DNA from 3 places in the Fusibacter fontis genome. Region 1 is predicted to be linked to each of the others. Evidence: riboswitches for the same ligand, from Rfam matches in the RefSeq annotation. Region 1 holds a riboswitch; each other region holds the start of a gene.
The links. A riboswitch is a leader RNA that binds a small molecule or an ion and turns the genes downstream of it on or off. The one in region 1 is predicted to bind cobalamin.

Region 1 (3,215 bases):
CATTCATTGGGTTCCAGTGCTATTGATCGTCTTACTTGTTTGGCTTTTTTTAGGCATATGGATGCAGACGATTGCAGAATGGATGAATGTACTCATTCGTTTTGTCGCACTCAAAAAATTAGTCATCTATTTGCTCAGTATTATCGCCTATAGTATACTACTCCTCAGTTTTCCTTTTATCATTACGTATTTGATGTTTTTATTTAGAGCCGTTATGGAAAAAGACCGCGAAGAAATTCCCGTATTCCAATTTCGTTCGAGAAAAGTCAAATGGCCAAAATGGGTTCATGCACTTCATAAAATTACAGGCCTTATTTTGACAATCACGATTATTGTGACTTTTGGAATCAATTATTTATGGATTGAATCCTTTAAAAAATCCGATGTAAAAATTGCCGCTCACAGAGGGAATTCAAGTGACGCACCAGAAAATACTTTATCGAGTGTTCAATCGGCTATTGCCAAGCAAATAGACTACGTTGAAATCGATATTATGCTCACAGAGGATGGAACACTCGTGTTGCACCACGATAAAACATTAAGTCGAACTGCAGGTGCCAATATCGCGATATCAGATTTTCCTTATAGTGTTATTTCATCCTATGATGTTGGATCACATTTTTCGAAAAAGTTTACCGGTGAAAATATTCCAAAACTCGAAGATGTTTTAAAAGCATGCAAAGGACAAATTAAAGTAATCATCGACATAAAAGCAGAAGATCGACTCAATATTCTCATACCCAAACTGATATTTCTCATTGATGCTCTCGATATGGAAAACGAAGTCTACGTTCAGTCGTTTAATACAAAAATACTTGTGATGATTCGCTCCATCAATCCCAACATCAAAATCGGACAAATTCTCTATTATTTTTCGGGGAATTTAGCTGCTCTCGATGTGGATTTTTACACCATTCGTGCAAACATGCTCACGACGGATTTTGTCAAGCGAGCACATTCGCTTGACCGAAAAGTATGGGTATGGACTGTGAATACAGTCGTTGGTCTCAACGAAGTGATGCGATATAACATAGACGGCATCATCACAGATTTCCCTGAGCGTGCTGAAAACGTCAGGAGTTTAGTGAAGTAGAGATTGCGACTCTGCATTTGGCTAAAATCAAAAAATTATCCTTGGCTTTCGAGTAAAACTCCGCCTTGGTTAATAAAAATTGATCAACTTTGAAAAAACTTTGAAAAAACTTTCAGAAAAGAGACTTTTCAAAATAAATTCATTATGATATGATACTTTTAATTGAATATCAGATTATCGGTCCTTTCGATCATACGAAAGGTTAATAGGGAATGAGGTGAAAAACCTCAGCAGCCCCCGCTACTGTAAAGAAGAACGAAATCTCACATGCCACTGATTATTGGGAAGGCGAGAGAGTAGGATGATATCTAAGCCAGGAGACCTGCCATAATTTTTGCAACAAACAAACTTCGGTGGGAGGTTTAATGTAAGATATATTTTTCAAGTATGTAAAATATGATAAGTATATAACTAAACACAACCATCAGGTTGTGTTTTTTTTATGCCATTATTTTTAAACAACAAAATAATTCATTAATGAGGTGAACGATGAATCCATCCGCAATTTTAATACTCGCACACGGAAGTAAAGTTGAAAAAACAAATGAAACCATGGAACAATACATGGATGCTTTAAAAAAATATTCCGGAGAAGTTTTACTTGAAAAAGCCTACCTTCAATTAATGGAACCTTCCATGGAGACAGCTATTGAAACGTTATATCAAAATGGCGTCCGCCAACTAACCATTTTTCCTTTCTTTTTATTTCAAGGGAACCATATTCTTGAAGATATTCCGTCAGTCATTGAAAGTGAAAAACTTAAATATCCAGATTTGAGCATCCAATTTCTATCAAATATAGGGTTTGATGAAACAATTGTGAAACTCATTGCTACAAGAGTTGGTTTGATATGAGTTATATCAAAGATCCGATGAAAATAGAGTCCACTAGCTTTGAAATCATTGAAAACATTATGAAAGATCATGCATGGACATATCCTAATTCACATCATCATATATACAAAAGAGTCATCCATACTTCTGCTGATTTTGATTACCTAGAGAATTTAAAAGTAGATTCATCATTTGTCGAGCAGCTCATAGCACTCACGGGTGAAACTGTGACACTTTACACCGATACACAAATGGCTTTATCAGGTATCAATAAAAAAGCCCTAAACAAATCAAATTGGCAGGTCAAATGCTTTGTTTCATCGGAGGAAGCCCAAGTGATTGCCTCTAGCAAAGGCATTACAAGATCAATGGCTGCGATTGAAATGGCTTTAACTGAACCAGGAAAGAAAGTATTTGTCATTGGAAATGCGCCTACTGCTATTTTTCAACTACTCGAACACTCAAATTTATCAAAATTTGATGTCATCGGAGTCATAGGTGTTCCGGTTGGTTTTGTTGGTGCTGCTGAATCAAAACAGGCACTGTACGAAAGTACGCTACCTTCGATTGTAGCACTTGGTAGAAAAGGTGGTAGCAATGTTGCAGCAGCCATTGTTAACGCTATATTATACGATGCAGTTGGTAGATAAACTTATGTTATAATCCATTAATTTCATCGAAGATATCGAGGTGCATCTGAAGTGGCAAAACAAAACACAATACAAGAAGTCAATCAAAAGCATAATCAATCTCTAAATTTATATGAATTATCTGACCAAGCGGTTAAATTGCGAAAGGGTTTCACAACTGGAAGCTGCGCGACTGCGGCATCGAAAGCGGCTCTCATCATGTTAAGCCAAACAAAGGTGTCTACAATTGATGCGATTGATATCGAGCTCCCAGACGCATCCAAACTTACTGTACCGGTTGCAAAGATTACGCGCAATGATGATGGTTCAGTCACATGTACGATTGTTAAAGATGCCGGTGATGATCACGATGTCACCAATCAACTTGAAATAGAGGCCATAGTGGAATGGACACACACAATGGGCGATATTGATATTCGTGGCGGTAAAGGTGTCGGAATTGTTACAAAATCAGGGCTACAAATACCTATTGGTCATGCGGCAATCAATCCAATTCCGCTGAAGATGATTCGACATAACTTACGCCCATTGCTCGATGGTAAGCAAAGAGTTCGCGTGACTATCTGTGTGCCAAAAGGGGAAGAAATAGCGTTAAAAACATTTAATCCTCGTTTAGGAATAGAAGGAGGCATCTCAAT
Region 2 (3,215 bases), 760 kb from region 1:
GAATGCACCTTTTGGTTCCACCATTTCAAATCCTAAAGCTTTCAATTTTGAATACAGCACATTTCGTCTGATTTCATAAAGAGAGATGTCAATCGTTTCATCAAGTGAATCCGCGATTACTTTTTGCCAAATAGCTGGTGCATTGACAAAACCCAGTGTGCGATTCGCAAATGCCAAGCCGCCCATAAAAAGTTCCACATCTTCAAATGTACTATTAATTGCAATATAACCAATTCTTTCACCAGCAAGTCCCAATGATTTTGAGAACGAATTGATCATCACTGCATGGTGATAAAAATTAAGGATATTAGGTACTTTAGCATCACCATATATCAAGACTTTGTAAGGTTCATCAGAAATTAAATAAATCTCTCTTCCAAACTCTTTCTCTTTACGTGCTAAAATTTCGCCCATTCCCTTAAGTGTCTGCTCTGAGTAAATAACCCCTGTTGGATTATTTGGCGAATTGATGATGACAACACGCGTTTTATCCGTGATTTGTTCTTCAAAAGTAGTCAAATCAGGCTCAAATGTTTTTTCATCTGTTTTGATGATTTTAGGAATGCCATTATTGTTATTGATATAAAAGAGATACTCTGCAAAGTAAGGGGCAAAAATAACCACTTCATCTCCACGATCAAGAACGGTTCTTAAAAAGACATTGATACCACCCGCAGCGCCAACTGTCATGAGAATATGTTCATGTGTCAGTGGTTTTTGAGCATCTTTATTAATATACTCTGCTACCTTTTGACGGACATCTTTGTAACCTGCGTTGTCCATATAACGGTGGGATCCTTCAAAATCTCCATTAACAAGTTCTTTCAATTTATCAGTTACTGATTTTGGTGGTTCAAAATAAGGATTACCTAAACTATAATCATAGACATTATCTTCACCAAATTGCTCTTTTAGTTTGCCACCTTCAACAAACATCCGTCTAATCCATGAAGCGTTTTTTAAGCCTTCACTGATTTCTTTTGATATCATACTTGCGCCTCCTAAAATATTCTCCAGACCTATTATATCACAAATGCAAATTATTTTGTAAAGATTAAAATTTTTTTAGAAATCCAACTTCAAATTGACAATTTTCATAAGAATCAGTAAAATAAAGGTGTTATAGGTGCCATTTATTTGGAGAATAGGGAATTAGGTTAAAATCCTAAGCGAACCCATCACTGTAAAACGGAGTATTTGCATTTGCCACTGGGAAACTGGGAAGGCGCAAATTACGAAGATGTTAAGCCAGGAGACCTGCCTATGATCGAACGAATGGATGACGGCAAAACCCATTACCCCTAGGGGTAATGGGTTTTATTTTATTTAAAGGCTAATTTTAATTAGGAGGGCTTATGTTTCAACCATCATTAAAAACAATTCAACCCCTTGACGAGACGACGATGCAACAAGCGCGTTGTCGTATTGATCAACTGGTTAAACCGCAAGGTTCACTCGGTCAAATTGAAGAAGTCGCTATTAAACTTGCAGGAATTTATGGGACGATTGAACCCAAAATCGAGAAAAAAGCACTGATTGTGATGTGTGCAGATAATGGCGTTTGCGAAGAAAATATTGCCTCTGCCCCACAAATCGTGACCTTGGTTCAAGCCATCAATATCGCAAAAGGTATCACTGGGGTCGGTGCATTTGCAAAATTGACACAGACAACGGTCTATCCTGTGGATATCGGTATCAACACACCTGACTCGCATCCATTACTCATCAATCATAAAATCATGCCCGGTACACACAATATATCAAAGACACATGCCATGTCTCGAGATCAAGTGATTCAGGCCATTCAGGTTGGTATTAACATGGTAGGGCGTGCGGTTCAAGAAGGACACAATGTCATCGCAACTGGTGAAATGGGCATTGGAAATACAAGTACCTCCACTGCGATTTTATCCATTTTATCTGGAAAAGATCCCGATGAACTCACTGGCGTTGGTGCAAACTTTCCAGTAGAAAAATTATCTCACAAAGCAGCTGTCATCAAACGCTCTTTAACTTGCAAATCCTTTGATACCTCTGACCCTATCGATATTCTCTCTGCAGTTGGCGGTCTGGATATTGCTGGAATCACGGGAATCATGCTGGGTGGAGCACTCTACCGGGTACCCGTAATTATCGATGGGTATATTTCCACCGTTTCGGCACTATTGGCTGAAAAAATCTGTCCAAGCTGTAAATCGTTCTTATTTCCTTCACACGCATCGCTTGAAAAAAGCGCCGCTCTTGCTACAGAACTCTTGGGTATGAAGCCGTTTTTCAACCTCGAACTTCGATTAGGCGAAGGAAGTGGTGCAGTTTTGGCCTTTAACATTCTCGAAGCTGCCTGTGCCATGATCAACGACATGATTACGTTTGAAGAAGCTGGAATCGCAGTTGTATAATTTTATAAACACTTTTGATTGAAATGTACCTTTTTCCTTTTAGAATCATTCATTTCGCGTTATAATTAGAAAAGAAAGAAATACTAGGAGGGAAAATATGACATATATTTTAGGTCATCGAGGTGCCAAAGCCTACTATGCAGAAAATACACTCTTATCGTTTGAAAATGCCATTAACCAAGGCGCAGACGGTATTGAACTCGATATCCATTATTCAAAAGACGGTCAAATCATGGTATTTCATGACTTTACATTAGATAGAATGTGTGGCGTAAAAGGTGCCATTTACGAGAAGACTGCAAAAGAGCTTAAAGATTGCCGTGTTCATTACAAAAATCAATCCGAAGAAATTCCGACACTCGAAGAAGTCCTCATGCTCCTGACGGCACTTCAAGAAAAATTCAATAAAAAACTGCTGTTAAACGTAGAGTTTAAAGCAGGGAGTGATTTTTATCCAAACATTGAACAACGCACTTTAGACCTTTGCTATCGTTATCTACCATCGTCTCAACTGATCTTTTCATCATTTGACCATTACGCGCTAAAGCGCATAAAAGAAATAGATTCAGAGGCTCAAATCGGTTTATTAACCACATGCGCTATGGTGGATCCTTGGGAATATATTCAAAAATTAAAAGCGAACTTTTATCACCCCAATCATTTGACCCTAACTCAATCAAAACTAGATGAATACACTTCACACCAAATCAAATTAAATCCTTACACTGTCAATGATCCAAACTATGCAAAACTTTTTATTAAAAACCACTGTCATGCTATCATCACAGATACACCTGATGTCATGATCGCTATACG
Region 3 (3,215 bases), 980 kb from region 1:
TTTTAGCTTGTTGTCCGGTGATGGGTTTCCCTAAAAATACATGGATCACTGTCCCACCTGTAAAGAGAATTTGAATATCATTTTGATGATCAAAAACCTGTTGGATAGACTCGATTTTACCAACGGGGATATGGCAACTATTGGTATAATAGGGCGTTTCATACGTTCCTTGAGTTTTGATATCTGGAAAAATCTGCACATCCTTTTTTGCCAAACGATACGCCGTCGATTCTGCCGGAGTGGCTTCAAGATTATAAAGATTTCCCGTTTCCTCTTGAAAGTCTTTGAGTTTTTCACGCATCCATTCTAATACTTCGATGCTGAGTGCTTTACCTCTTTCGGATAAAATATCTTCCCCTAAGAAATTCTCACACATTTCATTGAGTCCCACGAGTCCAATGGTGCTAAAATGATTGTCAAATCCTCCAACATAAGTAGTAAACGCAGGAATTAGACCGGCATTCAAGACATTTTTTTCTAAAAATGAACGCTTGATTTCAAGACTGTCTTTTGCGAGAATCATATTCTTTTCAATGAGTTTAAATAAAGCTTGCTTGCTATTCGCTTGATAGCCATATCTCGGTAAATTAAGTGTTACGACACCTATGGAACCCGTGCTTTCGCCAGCGCCAAAGAGACCGCCATTTTTGCGTTCAAGTTCCCTTAAGTCAAGGCGCAAACGGCAACACATGCTTCGTGCATCTTCGGGTTTCATCTCGCTATTGAGAAAATTTGCAAAATAGGGATAACCAAATTTTCCTGCCATTTCCCAAAGGAGATCGTTAAGTGCATTGTCAAAATCAAATCGACTATGAATGTTATAAGTTGGAATGGGATACGCAAACGGACGTGAATTGGCATCTCCTTTAATCATCAGTTCATAAAAGGCGCGATTGAATAAATCCATCTCTTTTTGACAGTCCCGGTACGTATAAGACAAACGTTCTTTACCCATATATACGCGTTGATCAATTAAATCAAGAGGAGGCGTTAAATCCAATGTAATATTGCTAAATGCGGGTTCTGCACCTCCGCGCGAGTTGGAATTAATAGAAAAAATGAAATTCTGTAAATTTTGTTTCACTTCATCATAAGTGAGATCATCTTCTTTTATAAAAGGTGCAAGATACGTATCCACAGAACTAAAGGCAACAGCGCCCATAATCTCATTTTGATAAATCGTGATGAGGTTCGATAGCTGATTTAGAATTGAAGCAAAATGCTTTGCAGGAGATGACACGGGAATATTGGGGATGCCTTTGACGCCTTCTTGAATGATGCGTCTAAGTGAGTAACCACAGCAATAAAGCGTGATGCCGCCAAGATCGTGTATATGATAATCGCCCTCAATGTATCCTTTTGAAATTTCCGCCGGATACACATGGCGAAGCCAGTAATCCTTTGATACTTCGCTTGAGAGATGTTTATTGAGTGCCCCATAACAATAAGGTGAGTTTGAATTCTCCTTGACGCGCCAATCTTGCTGATTTAAGTATTCTTCCACAATTCTTTGACTTTCTAGCATATTAAGCCTCCTTGACCAGTTCGTTGATAGATTCAATCATAGATTTAATTCAACACACAAAAAAAGCACTTCCATCCAGTGGAAATGCTTCTGTAATCAAGAGAGTGTCAAGCGAATCATCATTCTGAAAAATCTTTCGAATCATCATTCTGAAAAATCTTTCGAATCATCATTCTGAAAAATCTTTTGATATACTTCAAGACCCCATCCCCGGGTGAGTATGTTTTGTTGGCAGGTCTCCTGACTCGTCTTCATCCGCATGTATCCCTTCCCGGCAGTGCCAGTGGTTTGATACAATTGTTCGACTTACAGTAGTGGGTGCTGTTCAGGCTTATCCTGATTCCCTTTTAACATGTGCGACCAACAAAGGTAGTGCTCTTAAATTGTGTTATCAAACAAATGATAGCACTATATATTGTGGTTTGCAAGAGGCGATTTTTTGATAATGAGCCAAATTCCCACTAACAATAGTCCTAAACTCATCCATTGAGACGTTGAAAAAAGCCACTGAAAGCCTCTTTCTGTATCCCCGCGAAGATACTCTAAATTAAATCGCATCACGCTATAGAGAATGAGGTAAACACCTGCTAAAAACCGAGATGAACGTTCTTTTTTTGCATACACAAATAAAATGAAAAAAATAAACAAGTTGAGAATACTTTCAACTAGTTGAACTGGAAACAATGGAATCCCCGATGGAGCGATGGGCGAATGTGTAAAAATCACATGAAAGGGTCCGTGATATGGAATCCCATAACAACAACCTGCTGCGAAACATCCAAGTCTGCCAATTGCGTGAATGAGCGGAATCGAAGGAAGAATCACAGACATCAGTCGACTAAAAGACACCTTAAACTGTTTCGAATAAATATACGCCATGGCGATGCCACCGATAAGCCCACCGTAGAACACAAAGCCACCAGATAAAATGCCCATTAGGACATCTGGATGCGAGAATAAGAAAGCTCTCTTCACCCAAAGCAAACGGGCATTTACAATTAAATATAAAAGTTTTCCACCAACTGCCAATCCAATCACTCCATAGATGTATGTAAAAAATATATCTTCTTTTAGGATCCCTCTATTTTTACTGAGGTAAAGTGATGCCAGAATACCTAAAATGACACCAATGGTAATCAATAGCCCATAGGTGGCAATATCTTTTCCCAAGACATGTAGCACTGGATACATATGAACCTACTTAGTAGCTTCCTAAGCCTAAACTAGCAATTGCACCTACACAAGCTACGCATGCGATAAATGTTAAAGCAGTTAATACAAGTGCGATGATGTTTAGAACAACACCTGCAGTTGCCATGCCAGATGGGCGTGTTTTCTTAGAATTGATTCCCAAGATCAATCCTACGATAGAAAGAATAAGACCTAATAAAGCACCATAGCCAAAAAAGATTGTAACCAAAGAAACAATACCGAGAACTAACGAAGCAATCGCTTTACCGTCAGCAGGTTGTTGTTGATTTGGTTGAGGTTGATAATTGTTTTGTTCCATATAAATAACCCTCCTAAAATATTATGCGTCTGTATAGACACTTTCATTGTAGCATTTATTGTGGAGAGTTTCTACTAAAATAGTTATATTGTTCTACCAAAATGGAAAAAGATGTAAAATGTTGTCTTTTAAAGCGTCTTAAGTATTTGTTGTTCTGTAGCCAGTGAAATAGTGTGTGAA

Region 2: it holds a riboswitch for cobalamin, as region 1 does, so the genes downstream of both, cobT (nicotinate-nucleotide--dimethylbenzimidazole phosphoribosyltransferase) here and ACZ41W_RS03245 (sirohydrochlorin chelatase) in region 1, are expected to answer to the same signal.
Region 3: it holds a riboswitch for cobalamin, as region 1 does, so the genes downstream of both, ACZ41W_RS07660 (ribonucleoside triphosphate reductase) here and ACZ41W_RS03245 (sirohydrochlorin chelatase) in region 1, are expected to answer to the same signal.

The regions. Positions count from the first base shown of each region.
Region 1 covers NZ_AP042445.1:719,716-722,930, reverse strand. Annotated here, with positions in the region: gene ACZ41W_RS03250 (glycerophosphodiester phosphodiesterase family protein) at 1-1,093, shown strand, start outside; cobalamin riboswitch at 1,254-1,437, shown strand; gene ACZ41W_RS03245 (sirohydrochlorin chelatase) at 1,583-1,948, shown strand; gene ACZ41W_RS03240 (precorrin-8X methylmutase) at 1,945-2,577, shown strand; gene cbiD (cobalt-precorrin-5B (C(1))-methyltransferase CbiD) at 2,629-3,215, shown strand, end outside.
Region 2 covers NZ_AP042445.1:3,304,131-3,307,345, reverse strand. Annotated here, with positions in the region: gene ACZ41W_RS15005 (pyridoxal phosphate-dependent aminotransferase) at 1-990, opposite strand, end outside; cobalamin riboswitch at 1,108-1,279, shown strand; gene cobT (nicotinate-nucleotide--dimethylbenzimidazole phosphoribosyltransferase) at 1,356-2,399, shown strand; gene ACZ41W_RS14995 (glycerophosphodiester phosphodiesterase) at 2,497-3,215, shown strand, end outside.
Region 3 covers NZ_AP042445.1:1,698,256-1,701,470, reverse strand. Annotated here, with positions in the region: gene ACZ41W_RS07660 (ribonucleoside triphosphate reductase) at 1-1,525, opposite strand, end outside; cobalamin riboswitch at 1,739-1,905, opposite strand; gene ACZ41W_RS07655 (prolipoprotein diacylglyceryl transferase) at 1,934-2,716, opposite strand; gene ACZ41W_RS07650 (DUF4190 domain-containing protein) at 2,727-3,035, opposite strand.